DNA from 4 places in the Arthrobacter sorbitolis genome. Region 2 is predicted to be linked to each of the others. Evidence: riboswitches for the same ligand, from Rfam matches in the RefSeq annotation. Region 2 holds a riboswitch; each other region holds the start of a gene.

Region 1 (4,547 bases), on a different contig from region 2:
CGAGATCCGCCATGAGGGCGAGGACGCCCTTGACGAGTTCGGGGTCCAGGGCGGAGGTCGCCTCGTCGAAGAACATCACCTCGGGGTCCATGGCGAGCGCTCGGGCGATGGCCACGCGCTGCTGCTGCCCGCCCGAGAGGTTGCCCGGACGGACGTCGGCCTTGTGCTTCAGGCCCACGAGGTCCAGCTGGGCGAGGGCCTTCTCCCGCGCCTCGCCGGCCGACATCCGGCGGAGCTTCCGGAGGGCCAGCGAGACGTTCTCCAGCACCGTCTTGTGCGGGAAGAGGTTGAACTGCTGGAACACCATGCCGATGCGCCGGCGCAGCTCGTCCGGGTTGTCCTTGAGAACGGACCGGCCGTCGAGCAGGATGTCCCCCTCGTCCGGTTCGATCAGCCGGTTCAGGACGCGCAGGAGCGTCGACTTCCCGGAGCCCGACGGGCCGATGACGGACGCCGTCGTGCCCTGCTCCACGTGCAGGTCGATCCCGCGCAGCACGTGGTTGGTGCCGAAGGACAGGTGCAGGTTCTGCCCGGTCAGGGTTCCCGATTCGAGAGTCGTCACGCCTTCGCTCCTTCGCCGATCTTCGCGGCCAGTTCGTCCGGTTCGGGCTTCTGCTTCTTGCCCACGCGGAGCCGGTTGTCGATGAAGTTGACCAGGTGGGTCAGCGGGATGGTCAGGCACAGGTAGAGCACCCCGGCCGCGATAAGCGGCGACAGGTTGCCGGTGTTGCTCGCCGCGTCGTTGCCGACCCGGAAGAGCTCCCGCTCACTGGCGACGAGCCCGATGAAGTAGATCAGCGACGACTCCTTGATGAGCGAGATGAACTGGTTCACCAGGGCGGGCAGCACGCGCCGCACGCCCTGGGGGACCACCACGAGCTGCATGGACGAGCCGTAACTGAAGCCCAGGGCACGCGAGGCCTCCAGCTGGCCCTTCTCCACGCTCTGGATGCCGGACCGGAAGATCTCGCCGATGTACGCCGAGGCGATCAGCGAGAGGGCGAGGATGCCCAGGGGGTACGGGCTGGTGCTGCCCGTGACCTGCCGGAGGATCGGGCCGAGCCCCAGACCGATGAGCAGGATGATCACGACGGCGGGCAGCCCGCGGAAGATGTCCGTGTAGATGCGGGCGATCCACCGCAGCACCCGGTTCCGCGAGATCCCCATGATCGCGAGGATCATGCCGACGATCGTCCCGATGATCCCTGAGGCCAGGGCGAGCATGAGCGTGTTCGGCAGTCCGACGGTCAGGAGGTCGGGCAGGACTGCGGCCATCGCCTCCCAGTCGAAGAACGTCTTGCCGAGCTGTTCGAGGGCATCCATGCAGGGACCGCTACTTTACTTCCACGGCTTTGCTGCCGGGCTTCCAGTCGGAGGGCATCTCGCGGTCCGGGTACCACTCCTCGGTGAGCTCCGTCCAGGTGCCGTCGGCGACGACGGCGTCGAGGCCAGCATTGAGGGCGTCGATGAGGGGCTGGTTCTCGCTGTTCACGGCGTACGCGGTGAAGTTCTCGGTGTTGATGATCGTCTCGGCGATCGTGGTGTCGTCGCCCTCCTTCACCTGTCCGGTGGCCTGCTGCGACGGCGCGACCCACGCGTCCACCTGGCCGTTCTTCACGTTGGCGTACACGGTGTTGTAGTCCGGGAAGCGCACGGGCTCGAGGCCGAGGGTGTTGGAGACGTAGTCGTCCTGGACGGTTCCCTGGACCACGCCGATGCGGGTGCTCTCGGACAGCGAGTCGAAGCCGGTGACCGAGGAGCCGTTCTTCGCGACGACGGCCATGTAGCCGAAGTCGTAGCCGTTGGTGAAGCCGACGTTCTCGCGACGGGCCTCCGTCGTGGAGATCGACGAGGATCCGACGTCGTACTGCTTGTTCTGCACCTGGGCGAGCAGCGCCGAGAAGTCGGTGGACGCGAACTCCACCTCGAGGCCGAGCTTGTCGCCGATGGCGCGCAGCAGTTCGTTGTCGTAGCCGGTGAAGACGCCGTCCTCCAGGAAGATGTTCGGCGGTGCGTCGGAGAGCGTCCCGACGCGCAGCGTGCCGTCGGTGATGAGGCCGAGTTCCGCCGTGTCGATCTCCTCGACCGGGGTGGTGGTCTCGGTGGTGTACTTGTCCAGCGACTGCTGGTCGCTGCCGGCCAGGGCGTCGGTGGTCTCGGTGGGTTCGCTGCTGCTGCTGCTGCCGCAGGAGACGGTCAGGGCGAGCAGGGGCACGGTCAGTACCGCGAGGACCTTGCGGGAGAGGTTCATGGTGTCCTTCTTCGAGGCGGGCCCCGAGAGGGGCGCGCTGGGTGGGGCTGCTGGACGCCGGAGGCCGGCGGGGGAACGACTGGCTGCTGGGTGACACGCTCGCTGTTCTGGGCTGTGCGCGCTGTGGCGGGCGGACCCGGAGGAAACACCGGGACGGACCGCACGACGCCGTACTTGCCAACCGGGGGACTGGACCCGGCGGCCGAATCTTCACCTGGAGCACCCCACTACGGGAGAGGGTTGCTGTCCAGCCGGCCAGGGCCGATGGCTGGAACTCTTGATTTGAGCAAAACGCTAGGGCAGCACGGAGGGCCGGGTCAAAACGGGAACGTCACTATTCCGGTTCTTGACGTCGAAATCCGCCTCCTGGGGCGCATTGTGTGGCGGAGATTACACGAAACGGTCCACGAGTGCGGTGAGTTCGGCCGTAAGGGCGGCCGAGGTGCGGAGCTCCCGGCCGTCGAGCGAGAGGACCGGCGCGAGGAGCCGGATGCTCGAGATGAGCCAGACGGCGTCGGCCTCGAAGAGGTGGTGCGGTTCGAGCGGACCGTACCCGAGGTCCCACCCCTGCTCCTTCGCCGCGGTGAACAGTGCGGCCTGCGAGGTGCCCGCCAGGATCCCGCTCTCGAGCTGCGGTGTGACGAGGGTCTTCCGCCCGTCGCGCTCGTGGGCGAGCAGCACGGTGGAGGTGGGCCCCTCGAGGACCTTGCCGTCGGAGGAGGTGAAGATGACGTCGTCGGCGCCGGCGGCCTTCGCGTGGCGGATCGCGGCCATGTTGACCGCGTAGGAGAGGGTCTTGGCGCCCAGGAGCAGCCACGGGGCGCGCTGTGCCACGGTGCTGTCGTACCCGCGCTCGAGCAGGAGGACCTTCAGGCCCGCCTCGCGCTGCGCCAGCGTGGCCGCCGGGACGGGCGCGACCTGCACCCACGCCGTCGCGCGTCCGGCGCCCTCCATGCCGCGCGTGGCGACCAGCTTCACGACGGCGGTGCTCCTGCCCGGGTCCGCCGCGGCGAACTCGCGGAGGCCCGTGCGGATGGCACGGCTCCACGCGCCGGCGTCGGGCACCGCGAGGTCGAGGGCGGCGGCCGACGCCGCGAGCCTCGCCAGGTGCGCCTGTTCCTTCCGGGGCGTCCCGTCGACGGCCAGCATCGATTCGAAGACCCCGTCCCCGCGGGTGGCACCGAGATCGGTGGCCATCAGCTGCGGCTGCGCGGCATCCGCGATCCTGCCGTCGTCGGAGGCGGGGTCGAGGAACACGAGAACGGTCATGGGTCCCAGCGTATCGGCCGGAGGATCCGCGGTCGTCAGGTGAGTCTCACCTTCCGGGTGAAGAGTTTCTGCAGCAGGATGAACGCGAGGAGCAGGGCGCCGATCACGATGCGCGTCCACCAGGAGCTGAGGGTGCCCTCGTAGGAAATGAAGGTCTGGACGATGCCGAGGACGAGCACCCCCGCGAGGGACCCGAGCACGTAGCCGTACCCTCCGGTGAGCAGCGTCCCACCCACCACCACGGCGGCGATCGCGTCCAGCTCGAGGCCCGTGGCCGCCAGGCTGTACCCGGAGAGGCTGTAGAACGAGAACAGGATCCCGGCGATCGCGGAGCACAGTCCGCTGATCCCGTACACGAGGACCTTCGTGCGCGGGACGGCGAGGCCCATGAGCAACGCCGAGGACTCGCCGCCGCCGATGGCGTACACGGTCCGGCCGAACCGCGTCTGGTGCAGTACGTAGAACGCGGCGGCGACGACGAGCAGCGCGATCACGACGCCGGGGGAGACGAACAGCTTCCCCACCAGCGGGATCCTCGCCTGGGCCATGGACGTGAAGAACGGGTCCGTCACGGTGATGGAGTCGACGCTGATGACGTAGCAGAGGCCGCGCGCCAGGAACAGGCCCGCGAGGGTGACGATGAACGGCTGGATCTCGAAGACCTGGATGACCAGCCCCATGAGCAGGCCGAAGGTCGCGCCCGTCAGGAGCACGAGGGCGATCACCGCGACCGGGTTCCAGCCGGCCTGCAGGAGGGAGGCGGCGATCATCATGGACAGCGCGACGACGGAGCCGACCGACAGGTCGATGCCCCCGGTGAGGATCACGAACGTCATGCCCACGGCGAGCACGATGAGGAAGGTGTTGTCGATCAGGAGGTTGAGGAAGACCTGCCCGGACAGGAACCCCGGGTACATGGCGGCGCCGACGGCGAACATCGCGAGGAACAGGCCCACCGTCGCAAGGGTGGGCGCGTACCGCGCCCTGCCCTGCAGGCGGCTGATCCGGGAGCGGTCGAGCGGAGCGG
Region 2 (4,547 bases):
GGAGGGCGTGCCGGATCCGGACCGGGAGGTCGCGCATGCCGCGGGAGCGGGCCGTCAGGATGAATGGCTGCTCCAGGACGTCCTCGAGTTCGTTCCGCAGGACCTGCGAGAGCGTCCCGAAGATCGCCAGGGCGAGGGTGAGTGCCGGGAGGACCAGGGCGGCGGGCCCCTGGTTGCCCCCGATGGGGAACCAGCGCAGGGTGAACGAGAAGACGATGAGCAGCGCGAAGCCGATGATGAACGTCGGCGTGGCGGCGAAGACCACCTCGATGCCCGAGACGATCGACCGGATCCAGGTGGCGCGCTGCGCGGACAGGATCGCGACCGCGAAGGTCAGGGGCAGGGCGACGACGGCGGCGGCCGCCGCGAGTGCCGCCGTCGCGCCGATCTGCTGCCCGATGGCCTCGGTGACGGGCAGGCGCAGCCTGTAGGACTGCCCGAGGTCGCCCTGCAGGAGGTTACCGACATAGCTGCCGTACTGGACGACGAACGGCTGGTCGAGGAGGTAGTCGCTGCGGACCTGCGCCAGTGTCTCGGCGGTGGGCCGCGCGTCCGGTCCGCCCAGGATCAGCAGCGCGGTGTCGCCCGGGATGAGGTGGACCGCGAGGAACGTCAGCGTCGCCGCGCCCCAGAGGACGCCGATGCCGACCGCGAGCCGTGTGAGGATGCGGCGGAGGACGGTCACCTACTCGGCCTTCCAGGCGTACGTCAGGACGGGCACCGGGTGCGAGGTGTCCACGGTGACGTCCTGCACGGTGTTCGCGTAGGCGAACTGGCTCGGGTTCTCGTAGAGCGGCACACCGGGCACGAGCTCGAGCAGCCGGTGCTGGGCCTTCGCGTAGGCTTCCTCGGCCTCGGGTCCGTCGTCGGCCTCGCGCGCCGCGGAGAGCAGTCCGTCGAGTTCGGGGTCGTTCACGTAGGACGAGTTCTGGCCGATCCGTTCGCCGGTGATCTCGGAGGAGTGGTAGCGGATGAACAGGACGTCGGTGGTGTTGGTGTGCCATACCCCGGCGAGGGCGTCGTAGTCGCCGGCGTAGCGCAGTTCCGTGAGCTGGGCCTGGGGGAGCTGGATGATCCGGAGGTCGAAGCCGACCTTCCTGGCCTCGCCCTGCAGCTGGACCAGCAAGGGGCTCGGCGTCGAACTCTCGACCGTGGGCACCTCGACCGTGAGCCGCTTCCCGTCCTTCGTGCGGAAGCCCTCGTCGTCGCGGCCGGTCCAGCCGGCATCGTCGAGGAGCTGGTTCGCGCGTTCCGGGTCGTGGGTCAGGACGCCCTCGACCGACGGGTCGTAGTACTTGCTCTGCTTCGACAGGAAGCCGTCGATCGGGGTGTAGGTGCCGAAGCCGAGGCTCTCCGTGACGGCGTCCGTGTCCACGGCGGCGGCGAACGCCTGGCGGACCGCGAGGTCGTCGAACGGCGCGCGGCTCAGGTTGAAACTGAGGACGTAGGGGCTGCCGGTGCGGGGCAGGTTCTCGTACGTGAAGCCGGGGTCCTCCTGCACCGCGGCGGCGTTCTGCGGTGCGAGGTTCTCCGTCAGGTCGTACTGGCCGGAGACGAGGGACTGGTGGCGGATGACGGGTTCGCTGACGAGCGTGACCTCGACGCCGTCGAGGTACGCCTCGCCGTCGCCCTCGAGCCACGCCGGCGCCCAGTCGTAGCCCTCCCGCTTGGCGTAGCTGATGCTCTGGCCCGGCTGGTAGTCGGCGACGGTGAAGGGTCCGGTGCCGATCGGTTCCTGGCACAGCGTCTCCGGGGACTCGGCGATGGCCTTGCCCGAGTTCATGCCGAGCCAGGACTGCGCGAGCGTGTAGAGGAAGGGGGTGTAGGGGTAGGCGAGGTGCGCTTCGAAGGTGTACTCGTCGATCACCGTGCCGTCCACGTACGGGGCGATGTACGCAGCGGCGAGGGGCGACTTCGTGGCCGGGTCCCTCATGTGCTCGAAGTTCTGCCCGAGGACCTCGGCGTTCCAGGGCGAGCCGTCGCTGAAGGTCACGCCCTGCCGGAGGTGGAACGTGTAGGTCCTGCCGTCCGCCGAGACGTCCCAGGACTCGGCGAGGTAGGGGGCGATGTCCCCGTCCTCGTCGAGGGTCACCACGTTGTCGTAGATCAGGCGGCCCAGGAACTGCTGCTGGGTCGCCGAGATGCCGTGGCCGTCGAGGCAGCCGGGCTCGGCCGAGATCGACACGTCCAGGATGCCGCCGGGCACCGGGTCGCCGTCCGGAGCGGAGGCCGGACCGGCCGGACCGGCGCACCCGGTCAGGACGGCGAGGAGGCCGACGGCGGAGAGGGCCGTCAGCCGCCGGAATGCGAGGCGATTCCGGGCAGGGGGTAGTGCGGATGCATTCATGGTGAATTCCTCGGAAATGTTCCGGCACAGCGCACAGCGCGAATTGCCGGGGGTCGGGAAGAAAGGAGGAGACGCGGACGGGACGCGCCGGAGTTGTGCTAGGGGAGGGCCGTACAGCTCACGATGAGTGCCTTTCGGAGTGCTCTTGCCTGCACCGGACCAGCACCAGGTGCCGAGGAGGAGGCCGCTTCGTCATCCGAACCACCCAGGAACATGGGGTTGGCGCGCGGTCCAGTCGGAGCTTGGCGACCGCGTCTCTTGAAGCTGGGACAACCATAGGCAGATGTCCGGGGAATTCGACGAATAAAAAGAAATGTGACACCCCGGCCATTGCGTCCTGAAGCGTCGGAGAGCGGGAATTCCGCCAGTCAATTCAGCCCAGGCTGACGGTGCCGTCGTCGAGGATGCGCCAGCGGGGATTGTGGGCGATCTCCCACGTCACTCCGATCGGATCGCTCACGAGGGAGTGGAGGATGCCGCCGAAGGCGCTCTCCTGCGGCTCCTTGAGGACCGTGGCGCCGGCGCGCGCCATCGCGGTGACGACGGCGCGGACGTCGTCGGGGGACCCCACGTTGTGGGACAGGGTGACGCCGGCCGGTGCGGGCGCGACGTCGAGTCCGAGGTCCCGGGCGAACTTGTCCGCGAGGAAGAACCCGAGCAGCATCCCGGGAGCCACCTGGTAGAAGATGACCTCGTCCGGGACGTCGAGGACCGGCGTCCAGCCCAGTCCGCCGTCGTAGAACGACCGTGCGGCGTCGAGGTCCGGTGTCGCGACAGTGAGGAAGTGCAGCTGCTGATCCATGGCGCGGGCCGGACGGCGGCGTGCGCGGACGGTCGGGGCGGCTTCAGTGGGCCCGGCGGAGCGGGTGGGTCTCCCGGTACCTCTGGATATGGAGGGCGAGCTTGCGCTCGGCTTCGCGACGCCGCTCGCCCTGACGCTTGAGCTCGGATTCCGAGAGCGGATGTGCGACGCGGTATACGTGGTCTCCCGTTGCGGCGGGCACGGGCGAGGGGGTACGGAGGCGCATGGGTCGGGCCTCGGACTGCTCAGTGGTCATGGCTGTGTCCTTCGTCGTCAGGGGGTGCGGAACCGATCGCGCGGCGGCCGACGCGCACCTTCGTCATCCCAGGGACTCCTGCCAGTCCTTGAGTGCAGCCAGTATGCGCCACGATCGGGAATCCCTCTAGGGTCTTTCGGCCGGATTTCCCGGCGGCAGCATCCTGGGTGGGGAGATGGGGCTGCTGACGCGTGGGCGGGCGAGGATATACAGTGCCGTATGCGCCCTGAGCCTGCTGTGGAGATCGAGCGGAAGTTCGACATCGATGACGACGTGCCCCTTCCCGCTCTGGAGGACGTCCCCGGGATCGAGGCGGTGGACCAGCCGGTGGAGTACCACCTGGAGGCCGAGTACTTCGATACCGAGGACCTGCGGCTGGCTTCCCGCCGCATCACCCTGCGACGGCGGACCGGCGGCGAGGACGCCGGGTGGCATCTCAAGCTGCCGGCCGGGCCCGACGAGCGCCACGAGTACCATGAACCGCTGCGCAAGGGCTCGGCGGTGCCCAAGTCGCTCCTGAAACTGATCCGGGTGCACGTCAGGGACAGCGCCCTCGTTCCTGTCGCCCGGCTGGACACCCGGCGCGTCGTCCACCACCTGCGCGGTGCCGAGGGCCGGATCCTCGCCGATGTCATGGACGACCACGTGCACGCCGAGGTGCCCGGGTCCGCGCCGTCCACCCTGCGCTGGCGTGAGTGGGAGATCGAACTGGTCGAGGGCTCGAGGGATCTGCTGGGCGCCGCGGAGGCCGTCGTCACGGCGGCGGGTGCACGTGCCGCCGCTCACCGGTCGAAGCTGGCACGGATCCTGGGCGACCGTGTCCCGGACGAGCCCGCGGCGCCCCCGGTCCCGACCCCGGGTGGTCCGGCCGGCGACATCCTGCTCGCCTACCTGCGGGAGCAGGTGACCGTGCTCCAGCAGCAGGACCCCCGGGTGCGGGTCGACGGGCAGGACGCGATCCACCGGATGAGGGTGTCCATCCGGAGGGCACGGTCCGTCCTGGCGACGTACCGGACCCTCCTCGACGACACCGAGGCCGTCCGGCTGCTGCGCGAGGAACTCAAGTGGCTGGCCGGGGTCCTCGGGAAGGCGCGGGACGCGCAGGTGATGCACGAGCGGCTCCAGCGGATGCTCGCCGACGA
Region 3 (4,547 bases), on a different contig from region 2:
TTCTCGGCCGAGGCGCTCCGCTTCCGCGTCGAGGACACCGGGGCAAGGCTCCTCGTCACCACCGACGGCCAGTACCGGCGGGGCACGGCCGTCCCCGTCAAGGACAACGCCGACGCCGCGGTCGCGGGCCAGAACAGCATCGAGCACGTCCTCGTGGTCCGCCGGACGGGATCCGACGTCGCCTGGACGGAGGGCCGGGACATCTGGTGGCACGACGTCGTCGACACGGCCTCGCCACACCACGAGCCGGAGCCGTTCGATGCCGAGACGCCGCTGTTCATCATGTACACCTCGGGGACGACCGGGAAGCCGAAGGGCCTCGTGCACACCTCGGGAGGCTACCTGACGCAGGCATCGTGGAGCTTCGAGCATCTCTTCAGCCACCCCAACCCGCTGCAGCGCGGGCAGGACGTGCACTGGTGCACGGCGGACCTCGCCTGGGTCACCGCGCACACGTACGAGCTGTACGGACCGCTGTCCAACGGTGCCACGCAGGTCATCTTCGAGGGCACCCCGAACACGCCGCACCCGGGCCGCCACTTCGAGATCATCGAACGGTACGGCGTCACCAGCTACTACACCGCACCCACCCTCGTCCGCTCGCTCATGGGCTGGTTCCCCGACGGCGTGCCGCCGGGCTACGACCTCTCGAGCATCCGCGTGCTCGGCACCGTGGGCGAGGCCGTGAACCCCGAGGCGTGGCGCTGGTTCCGCAGGAACCTCGGACGGGACGAGGTGCCCGTCGTCGACACCTGGTGGCAGTCCGAGACCGGCGCCACGGTGCTCTCCCCCAGCCCTACCGACACCGACTTCAAGCCCGGCTGCGCGGCACGTGCCCTACCCGGGGTCAGCACGCGGATCGTCGACGAGGACGGCCGGGCCGTCCCGCCCGGCGAGCAGGGTCTCATCGTCGTCGACCGCCACGGACCCGCCATGGCGCGGACGGTGTGGGGGAACCCGCAGCGCTACCTCGACGCCTACTGGCGGAAGTTCGCGAGCCGGGGCTGGTTCCTCGCGGGCGACGGCGCGCGGTACGACGACGACGGCGACACCTGGATCCTGGGCCGTGTCGACGATGTCATCAACGTCTCGGGGCACCGCCTGTCCACCATCGAGATCGAATCGGCGCTCGTCGCCCACCCTCTCGTCACGGAGGCCGGCGCATGCCCGATCCCGGATCCGCTGACGGGTCACGCCATCGCGGCCTTCGTGGTCCTCACCGCCGGCGCGGACCATGGGGCCGACGTCGCTGCGACGCTGCGCGCCCATGTGGCGGAGGCGATCGGACCGATCGCGCGGCCCTCGGCCGTCGTCGTCGTGCCCGATGTCCCCAAGACGCGGTCCGGGAAGATCATGCGGCGCCTGCTGACGCAACTCTACGAGGGCAGCCCCCTCGGGGACACCACGTCCCTGCAGAACGAGGGGTGCATCCCCGGGATCCAGCACGTCCTGGCGGCGCGGGGCTGAAACCCGCCCGCCGCCCGCCCGGACGGATCCCGCTTAAAGAAGGAAGCGGCAGGCGCCCCGTCCAAGCACCTGCCGCTTCCCGCGTGTGGTTCGTTCAGGAATCAGACCCGGACGAAGGATGCTCCCGGAAGGTCCGAGAGAGGGTGCTGCATGGTGAGGTTCGACCCGTTCATGCCGCTGCTGATGACCTGGCCGCCACCGGCGTAGATGGCCACGTGGCCACCGGTGATGACGATGTCGCCGGGGGCGGGGGTCGCCACCGTCGCGCCGTACTGGAAGAACTGCGACGGGCCGAGGTCGCCCGCGGCGATCCCGGCTGCGTGCAGCGCGTTCTCGACGAGCACGGTGCAGTCCTGGACCGCTCCGGCCGCGAGCTGCGACTGGGCCGACGCCAGGAGGGTCCCACCGGCGCCGCCGGCTGCCGGGGTGACCTCGGCCGAGGCCAGGTAGACGCCCGAACCGGGGGCTTCCGACACGGCCGGGGCCGGGGCGGGAGCAGGAGCCGGGGCGACGGCCGCAGCCTGCTGGACGACCGGCGCCGGGGCGACGACCGCTGCCTGCTGCACGGGAGCCGCAGGAGCGACCGCGACAGGAACGGAGACCGTCTGCGCGGTTGCCGCTCCACCCGTGGGGATCACGATGGAGTCACCGGGGAAGATGACGGACGCGAGGGAGAGCCCGTTGGCCGCGAGGACCGCGGTCAGGTCCGCGCCGTAGCTCGCCGAGATGCCGCCGAGGGTGTCGCCGGCGACGACGGTGTGGGTCGCGTCGGCTGCAGCGGCCGGAGCCGCGGGAGCGGCCTGGACGGCGGGAGCGGCCTGGGCTGCCACGGCTGCCGGTGCCGGCGTCGCGGCCTGCTCCGTGTAGGACCCGGCGTGGGCGGTGCCGACGACGCTGAGCGCGAGGCCCGACGTGACGGCGACGACGGCAACGGGACGCCCCACCATGGTGGCGTGGGCCTTCGCGGCGCGGGACAGGCCCTGCAGTGCGAGATTGCCGTCGATTGCGGCGCGGTGGCGCGCCGAAGAGATCTTTCGTGACATGGATGTATACCTCTCCCATGCCTGCGGGGTGAGCTGTCGGGTTCGGATGGGAGTCACCCGGGCGCGTGCACCAGCTGATCAGCTGCTGCGATGCGACTTAACCCCAAGGACGTCGGCAGGTGTTGCTGCGCGCCCACTGGAACTGTGGTTCCCCCGTCCCCGCCGTGATGTGTGCGAACGTATCCGGGACGACGGCGGGGCTCGGCATTTCGTCCAGGAGCGCCTCACATAGGCGGAGGCACCCGACGAACATAGCCACTGCTCGGACGTTTTGTCACATTCACATAACGCCGCGTACCCTACCCCCCGGTACGGGCCGATCGCCGGCGACGGAACGCGAGCCCCGTGCATGCAGCACTGAGGACGAGGAGCACCGACTGCTGCAGGTAGAACCAGGCGCTCGCCGTCGGATCAGCGCCGATGGCCGCTGCCACGAGGCTGCCGGACAGCGCGGCCGTCAGCGCCGCCCCGACACAGAGGAGCGTGCTCCAGAATCCCTGCTCGTGGGTACGCTCCGCCGCCCTCCAGCTCTCCATCCCCCCACCCTATGCGGGAGGGACGGGCGCGGCATGCGGCGGGGCTCGCTCACACGGGGACACATTGTTTGGTTCCCCGGCGGCTCGGTGTCAGACTCGATCTGACCATCCCGAGCGGCTGAGAGATCTGGCTCACTGACGCCGCAGCAACCCTGGCCTCCGCATCCGACGCGGCGACAGAAGGGTGCTACTGCCAGACCGATGGAGGATCCGATGAGCGTCGCCGACCTTTCAACCCCCCTGAAATTCGCCTACTGGGTGCCGAACGTCAGCGGGGGCCTGGTCGTCTCGACGATCGAGCAGCGCACCAGCTGGGACTTCGACTACAACAGGAAGCTCGCCCGGATCGCCGAGGACGCCGGGTTCGAATACGCCCTGTCGCAGACCCGCTACGCCGCGTCGTACGGAGCGGACAAGCAGCACGAGGCGACGTCGTTCTCCCTCGCCCTCCTCGCCGCCACGGAGAAGCTGAAGGTGATCGCCGCGGTCCATCCCGGCATGTGGCACCCGGGCGTCCTGGCGAAGTTCATCATCACCGCCGACCACATCTCGAACGGCCGTGCCGCCGTCAACATCGTCTCCGGCTGGCTGAAGGACGAGTTCGTGAACTTCGGCCTGGAATGGCTCGAGCACGACGAACGCTACGTCCGCACCGAGGAGTTCATCCGGGTGCTGCGCGGCCTGTGGACCGAGGAGGGGTACAGCCAGTCGGGCAGGTACTACGACATCCGGGACTTCACGCTGAGCCCCGCCCCCGTGGACGTGCCCGGCCGCCCGCACCCCGAGGTCTTCTTCGGGGGCAACTCGACGGCGGCCCAGGCCACGGCGGGTCGGGTGGCGGACTGGTACTTCTCGAACGGCAAGGACCTCGAGGGCTTCAAGGAGAACATCGCGGGCGTCCAGGCGTCCGCCGCCGAGGCCGGGCGGCACCCCCGGTACGGGCTCAACGGGTTCGTCATCGCCCGCGACTCCGAGAAGGAGGCCCGGGACACGCTGCGTGAGATCGTCGAGAAGGCGCATCGGCCTGCCGTCGAGGGCTTCCGCGACGCCGTGCAGGAAGCCGGAGCCTCGACGAAGGACGGCAGGGGCATGTGGGCGGACTCCACGTTCGAGGACCTCGTCCAGTACAACGACGGCTTCAAGACACAGCTCATCGGTACGCCCGAGCAGATCGCCGAGCGCATCGTCGAGTACAAGAAGATCGGCGTGAACCTCTTCCTCACCTGCTACCTGCACTTCCAGGAGGAGGTCGCGGCCTTCGGCACGGACATCCTCCCGATCGTCCGGCAGCTCGAGGCGGATGCCGCGCGCGCGGCGGGGGTCGACTTCGATCCTGAGGCCACTCTCCCAGTCCACGAACCCACCAAGGCAGGTATCTGATGGCAGAACGTTCTTTCGGCTTCCGTACGCGTGCCCTGCACGCGGGCGGCACCCCCGACGCCACGCACGGCGCGCGCGCCGTACCGATCTACCAGACGACGTCGTTCGTGTTCAAGGACAC
Region 4 (4,547 bases), on a different contig from region 2:
CGCCTGATGTCGGTCATCGTAGGGTTCCGACAGCAGGTCGGCCAACCGGGCCGTGCACAAGGGCGTCATCGAAGAACTTCCTCGCGTGACAGACCTCGTGTCGCCCGGCGTACGGTGGAGGGATGAGCGTGCCTACGGACTCCAGGGTCAGCTTCGACAGCCGGTTCGCGCGGGAACTGCCCGAGATGGCGGTCGCCTGGCAGGCCGACGACGCCCCCGCACCCCGCCTCCTGGCCCTCAACGGTCCGGTCGCCGCGGACCTCGGGCTCGATCCGGGGTTCCTCGGCTCCCCCGAGGGCCTCGCCCTGCTGGTCGGCACCTCGGTACCCGACGGCGCGACGCCCGTGGCCCAGGCCTACTCCGGCCACCAGTTCGGCAGCTTCAACCCGGGCCTCGGCGACGGCCGGGCGCTGCTGCTCGGCGAGCTGACCGACGTCGCGGGCCGCCTCCGCGACCTCCACCTCAAGGGCTCGGGCCGCACGCCCTTCGCGCGCGGCGGTGACGGCCTCGCCGTCGTCGGCCCCATGCTGCGCGAGTACATCGTCAGCGAGGCCATGCACGCCCTCGGCGTCCCGACCACGCGCTCCCTCGCCGTCGTCGCCACCGGACGCGAGGTGCGCCGTGAGACCATGCTGCCCGGCGCGGTCCTGGCGCGCGTCGCGAGCAGCCACCTGCGCGTCGGGAGCTTCCAGTACGCGGCCGCCACCGGCAACCAGGACCTCCTCACGCGCCTCGCCGATCACGCGATCAGCCGCCACTACCCGGAGGCCGCGTCCACCGAACGCCCCTACCTCGCGCTGTTCGAGTCGGTGCTGTCCGCGCAGGCGTCGCTCGTGGCGCAGTGGATGCTCGTCGGCTTCCTGCACGGCGTGATGAACACGGACAACATGACCATCTCGGGCGAGACCATCGACTACGGGCCGTGCGCGTTCATGGACGTCTTCGACTACGCCACGGTCTACAGCTCCATCGACCGCGGCGGCCGCTACGCCTACGCCAACCAGCCGCTGATCGCCGAGTGGAACCTCGCACGCCTCGCCGAGACCCTGCTGCCGCTCATCGACGAGGACCAGGAGCAGGCGGTCGCCCTGGCCGTCGGCGTGCTGGAATCCTTCCGATCCCGCTACGGCGCCGCCTGGCTCGCCGGCATGAAGGCCAAGCTGGGGCTGCCCGACGACGTCGACGACGAGGTCGCCTCGCCGCTGGCCAACGACGTCCTCACCCTGCTGCAGGAGAACCACGTCGACTACACGTCCTTCTTCCGGGGCCTCGGCTCCGTGGTGCGCGGCGACGTCCGGCCCGCACGCGACAGGGTGCTCGACGTCGCCGCGTTCGACGCCTGGGCCGAGCGGTGGCTCGCCCTCGGGCCCGACGCCGACGCGATGGACCGCGTCAACCCGGTGTACATCCCGCGGAACCACCTCGTCGAGGAGGCCCTGGAGGCCGCGACCGCGGGCGACCTCGATCCGCTCACGCGGCTCGTCGACGTCGTCGCGAACCCCTTCGAGGAGAGGCCGGGGCTGGAACGCTACGCGGCCGGCGCGCCGGACGACTTCGGCCGGTACACGACGTACTGCGGGACCTGAGGCCCGGGCTCCCGGAGTCGCTCCGCGAAGGAGGGGCCTCCTGCGTCGCCGCATGACCCCCTATGGTCGCCGCATGACCCCGTATGACGGGCACCACTGGCGCTCCCTGCGGCCGGTGCGCTTGACTGGGTCCATAACCATCCCGAGCGGCCGAGAGACCTGGATCGACGACGCCGCAGCAACCCTCCCCGTGTAGCAACGGGGAACGGTGCTACTGCCAGGACCGATGGAGTTGCTTCACGCTTTCGTTGGTCTCCCCCGCCGTGCGCGCGCACGTCCGGTGGTGACTGCTGGCTGTCCTGTCTGCCCTCCATCGGGCGATGATTCAGGAGCCCCGCGTGACGACAGCACACCCCCGCACCCTCAGCACACTCGCCCTGCTCGGCGCAGCAGGACTCGCCCTCACCCTCTCCGGGTGCGGCGGAACGGCCGCGGCCGGCGAGGACGACACGTTCGTCTTCGCGACCGGCAAGGACATCTCCTGCCTCGACCCCCACGTCAACGGCGACATGCCGCAGGCGTCCATCGCTGCCAACTACCTGGACTCCCTGGTGTCACAGGACAGCGAGGGGAAGATCCATCCGTGGCTGGCGACGGACTGGTCGGTCTCCGACGACGGCCTGACCTACACCTTCACCGTGCGCGACGACGTCTCGTTCACCGACGGGACGAAACTCACCGCCGAAGCGGTCAAGGCGAACCTCGACCACATGGTGGATCCGGACACCCAGTCCGGCACGGCCGGAGGCTACCTCAAGCCCTACGTGGGAACCGAGGTCGTGGACGACACCACCGCCGTCGTCACCCTCAACCGCCCCTACGCCGCGTTCCTCGAGGTCCTCGCCCAGCCGTTCCTCGGCATCGAATCCCCCGAGGCGCTGAAGCGTCCGCAGGCCGAGAACTGCAACTCCCCCGTGGGGACCGGGCCGTACAGGATCGTCGACTACGTCCCGCAGTCGAAGGTCAGCCTCGTCCGGAACGAGGACTACAACTCGGCCCCGCCCTACGCGGAGCACGAGGGTCCGGCGCACCTCGAGAAGATCGAGTGGCGCATCGTCCCCGAGGACTCGACCCGCTACGGGCTCCTCCGCGCCGGGCAGGTGGACGCCCTGGACCTCATGCCGTCCGTGCATTTCGGTGAGGCCGAGGCGGACCCGAACGTCGAACTCATCCTGCAGGACCGGCCGGGCAACCCGACCAACCTCATCCTCAACACCACGCGCGCCCCGTTCGACGATCTGGCCGTCCGCAAGGCCTTCCTGCACAGCGCCTACGTGGACGCCGGGATCGACAGCGTCTACTTCGGCACCGTCACCCGGGCCGGCGGACCCCTGAGCTCCACCACGGGCTTCTACTCCCCCGACTTCGAGCACGTGTACGACCCGGACCCCGACGAGGCGGCCCGCCTGCTCGACGAGGCCGGCTGGTCGGAGCGCGACGACGAGGGCTACCGCGTGAAGGACGGCGAGCGCCTCACCGTGCACTTCCCCTACACGCCCGGAGCCTGGCCCACGGCGCACCAGGCCCTGGTCACCCAGATCCAGGCCACCGCGAAGAAGGCCGGGTTCGAGGTGCTGATCGAGAACGGCGACGGGGCGACCGTCAGCGAACTGGGGAACAACTTCGCGTACGACCTCCGCGCCGACTACTGGAACACCAACACGGCCGATGTCCTGCGCATCGTCTTCTCCTCCGAGTACACCGAGTCCGCGGGCTTCGTGCCGAACGGGTCGGGCTTCCGCAACCCCGGCCTGGACGGCATCCTCAACGACGCCCTCGCCACGGACGACCCCGCCGAGCGCGAGGACCTCTACTACCGGGCGCAGCAGATCGTGAGCGACAACGCCCTGCAGCTGCCGCTGTACAACCAGGCCAGCCAGGTGGCGCTCCGCAGCGACCGCTACGAGAACCTCGCCCTCGAGCCGAGCCTGTCCCTCCCCTACCTCTACGACGTCACGGCGGTGGATTCAGAATGAGCACCCAGTCCCTCGATTCACTCAGCGCAGCACCCCGCACGACGGCGACGGCCGGTACCGCCGGCAAGGTCATCGTGCGGCGGGCGGCCGGCAGCCTCTTCGTCCTCTGGGCGGCCGTGACCCTCACGTTCTTCGTCCTCCGCCTCACGCCGGGCGATCCGGTCACCGCGATCCTCGGCGGGGCGGGCTCCTCCCCCTCGCCTGAGACGGTCGCGGCCGTCCGGGCGGAGTACGGGCTCGACCAGCCGGTCCTCGTCCAGTACCTCGCCTACCTGGGCGATCTCCTCACCGGCGACTTCGGGGTGTCCTACATCTTCAAGGTCCCGGTCCTGGAGATCATCGGACCGCAGATCCTGCCCACGCTGCAGCTCGCCGGGCTGGCCCTGGTCTTCGCCTGGGTGATCGCGCTGGCCTTCACGCTCCTCACGGTGGGCCGCGGGCGCACGCTCGACGGCGCGGGCCGGGCCGTCGAGGTGTTCTTCGCCTCCCTCCCGCAGTTCTGGGTCGGCATCATGCTCGCCGTGGTCTTCGCCGTCACCCTCGGCTGGTTCCCGGTCGCCGGCAACGACGGCTTCCGCTCGCTCGTCCTGCCCGCGCTCTCCCTCGCCATCCCCCTGGCCGGGTTCATCGCGCAGGTGACCCGCTCCTCCTTCCAGGACGCCCTCGCCCAGCCCTTCATCCTGAGCGCCCGCGCCCGCGGCCTCAGCGACACCTCCGTCCGCATCACGCACGCCCTGCGGCATGCGATCCTGCCGGGGCTCACGCTCTCGGCGTGGGCGGTCGGCTCCCTGGTGAGCTCCGCCGTGGTCGCGGAGATCATCTTCGCCCGGCCCGGCCTCGGACGGTCCCTGGTGGACGCGATCATCAACCGGGACCTGCCCATCACCCTCGCCGTGGTCTTCATCATCGCCGCGGTCTACATCCTCGTGAACCTCGTGGTGGACGTCCTCTACCGCGTGGTCGATCCGCGCACGAACCCGAAGGG

The links. A riboswitch is a leader RNA that binds a small molecule or an ion and turns the genes downstream of it on or off. The one in region 2 is predicted to bind S-adenosylmethionine.
Region 1: another riboswitch for S-adenosylmethionine. It lies ahead of ACX80K_RS05685 (ABC transporter substrate-binding protein); the one in region 2 lies ahead of ACX80K_RS02310 (ABC transporter substrate-binding protein).
Region 3: another riboswitch for S-adenosylmethionine. It lies ahead of sfnG (dimethylsulfone monooxygenase SfnG); the one in region 2 lies ahead of ACX80K_RS02310 (ABC transporter substrate-binding protein).
Region 4: another riboswitch for S-adenosylmethionine. It lies ahead of ACX80K_RS13100 (ABC transporter substrate-binding protein); the one in region 2 lies ahead of ACX80K_RS02310 (ABC transporter substrate-binding protein).

What each region holds. Positions count from the first base shown of each region.
Region 1 covers NZ_JBTNDM010000002.1:219,086-223,632, forward strand. Annotated here, with positions in the region: gene ACX80K_RS05675 (amino acid ABC transporter ATP-binding protein) at 1-562, opposite strand, end outside; gene ACX80K_RS05680 (amino acid ABC transporter permease) at 559-1,323, opposite strand; gene ACX80K_RS05685 (ABC transporter substrate-binding protein) at 1,334-2,251, opposite strand; SAM riboswitch class IV at 2,417-2,534, opposite strand; gene ACX80K_RS05690 (aminodeoxychorismate lyase) at 2,642-3,520, opposite strand; gene yjfF (galactofuranose ABC transporter, permease protein YjfF) at 3,556-4,547, opposite strand, start outside.
Region 2 covers NZ_JBTNDM010000001.1:468,130-472,676, forward strand. Annotated here, with positions in the region: gene ACX80K_RS02305 (ABC transporter permease) at 1-685, opposite strand, end outside; gene ACX80K_RS02310 (ABC transporter substrate-binding protein) at 686-2,347, opposite strand; SAM riboswitch class IV at 2,484-2,611, opposite strand; gene ACX80K_RS02315 (VOC family protein) at 2,721-3,149, opposite strand; gene ACX80K_RS02320 (hypothetical protein) at 3,193-3,405, opposite strand; gene ACX80K_RS02325 (CYTH and CHAD domain-containing protein) at 3,625-4,547, shown strand, end outside.
Region 3 covers NZ_JBTNDM010000009.1:87,001-91,547, forward strand. Annotated here, with positions in the region: gene acs (acetate--CoA ligase) at 1-1,467, shown strand, start outside; gene ACX80K_RS14380 (LysM peptidoglycan-binding domain-containing protein) at 1,569-2,510, opposite strand; cyclic di-AMP (ydaO/yuaA leader) riboswitch at 2,516-2,726, opposite strand; gene ACX80K_RS14385 (hypothetical protein) at 2,810-3,046, opposite strand; SAM riboswitch class I at 3,149-3,254, shown strand; gene sfnG (dimethylsulfone monooxygenase SfnG) at 3,260-4,426, shown strand; gene ACX80K_RS14395 (O-acetylhomoserine aminocarboxypropyltransferase/cysteine synthase family protein) at 4,426-4,547, shown strand, end outside.
Region 4 covers NZ_JBTNDM010000007.1:82,475-87,021, reverse strand. Annotated here, with positions in the region: gene ACX80K_RS13110 (HAD family hydrolase) at 1-69, opposite strand, end outside; gene ACX80K_RS13105 (protein adenylyltransferase SelO) at 123-1,586, shown strand; SAM riboswitch class I at 1,721-1,819, shown strand; gene ACX80K_RS13100 (ABC transporter substrate-binding protein) at 1,925-3,562, shown strand; gene ACX80K_RS13095 (ABC transporter permease) at 3,559-4,547, shown strand, end outside.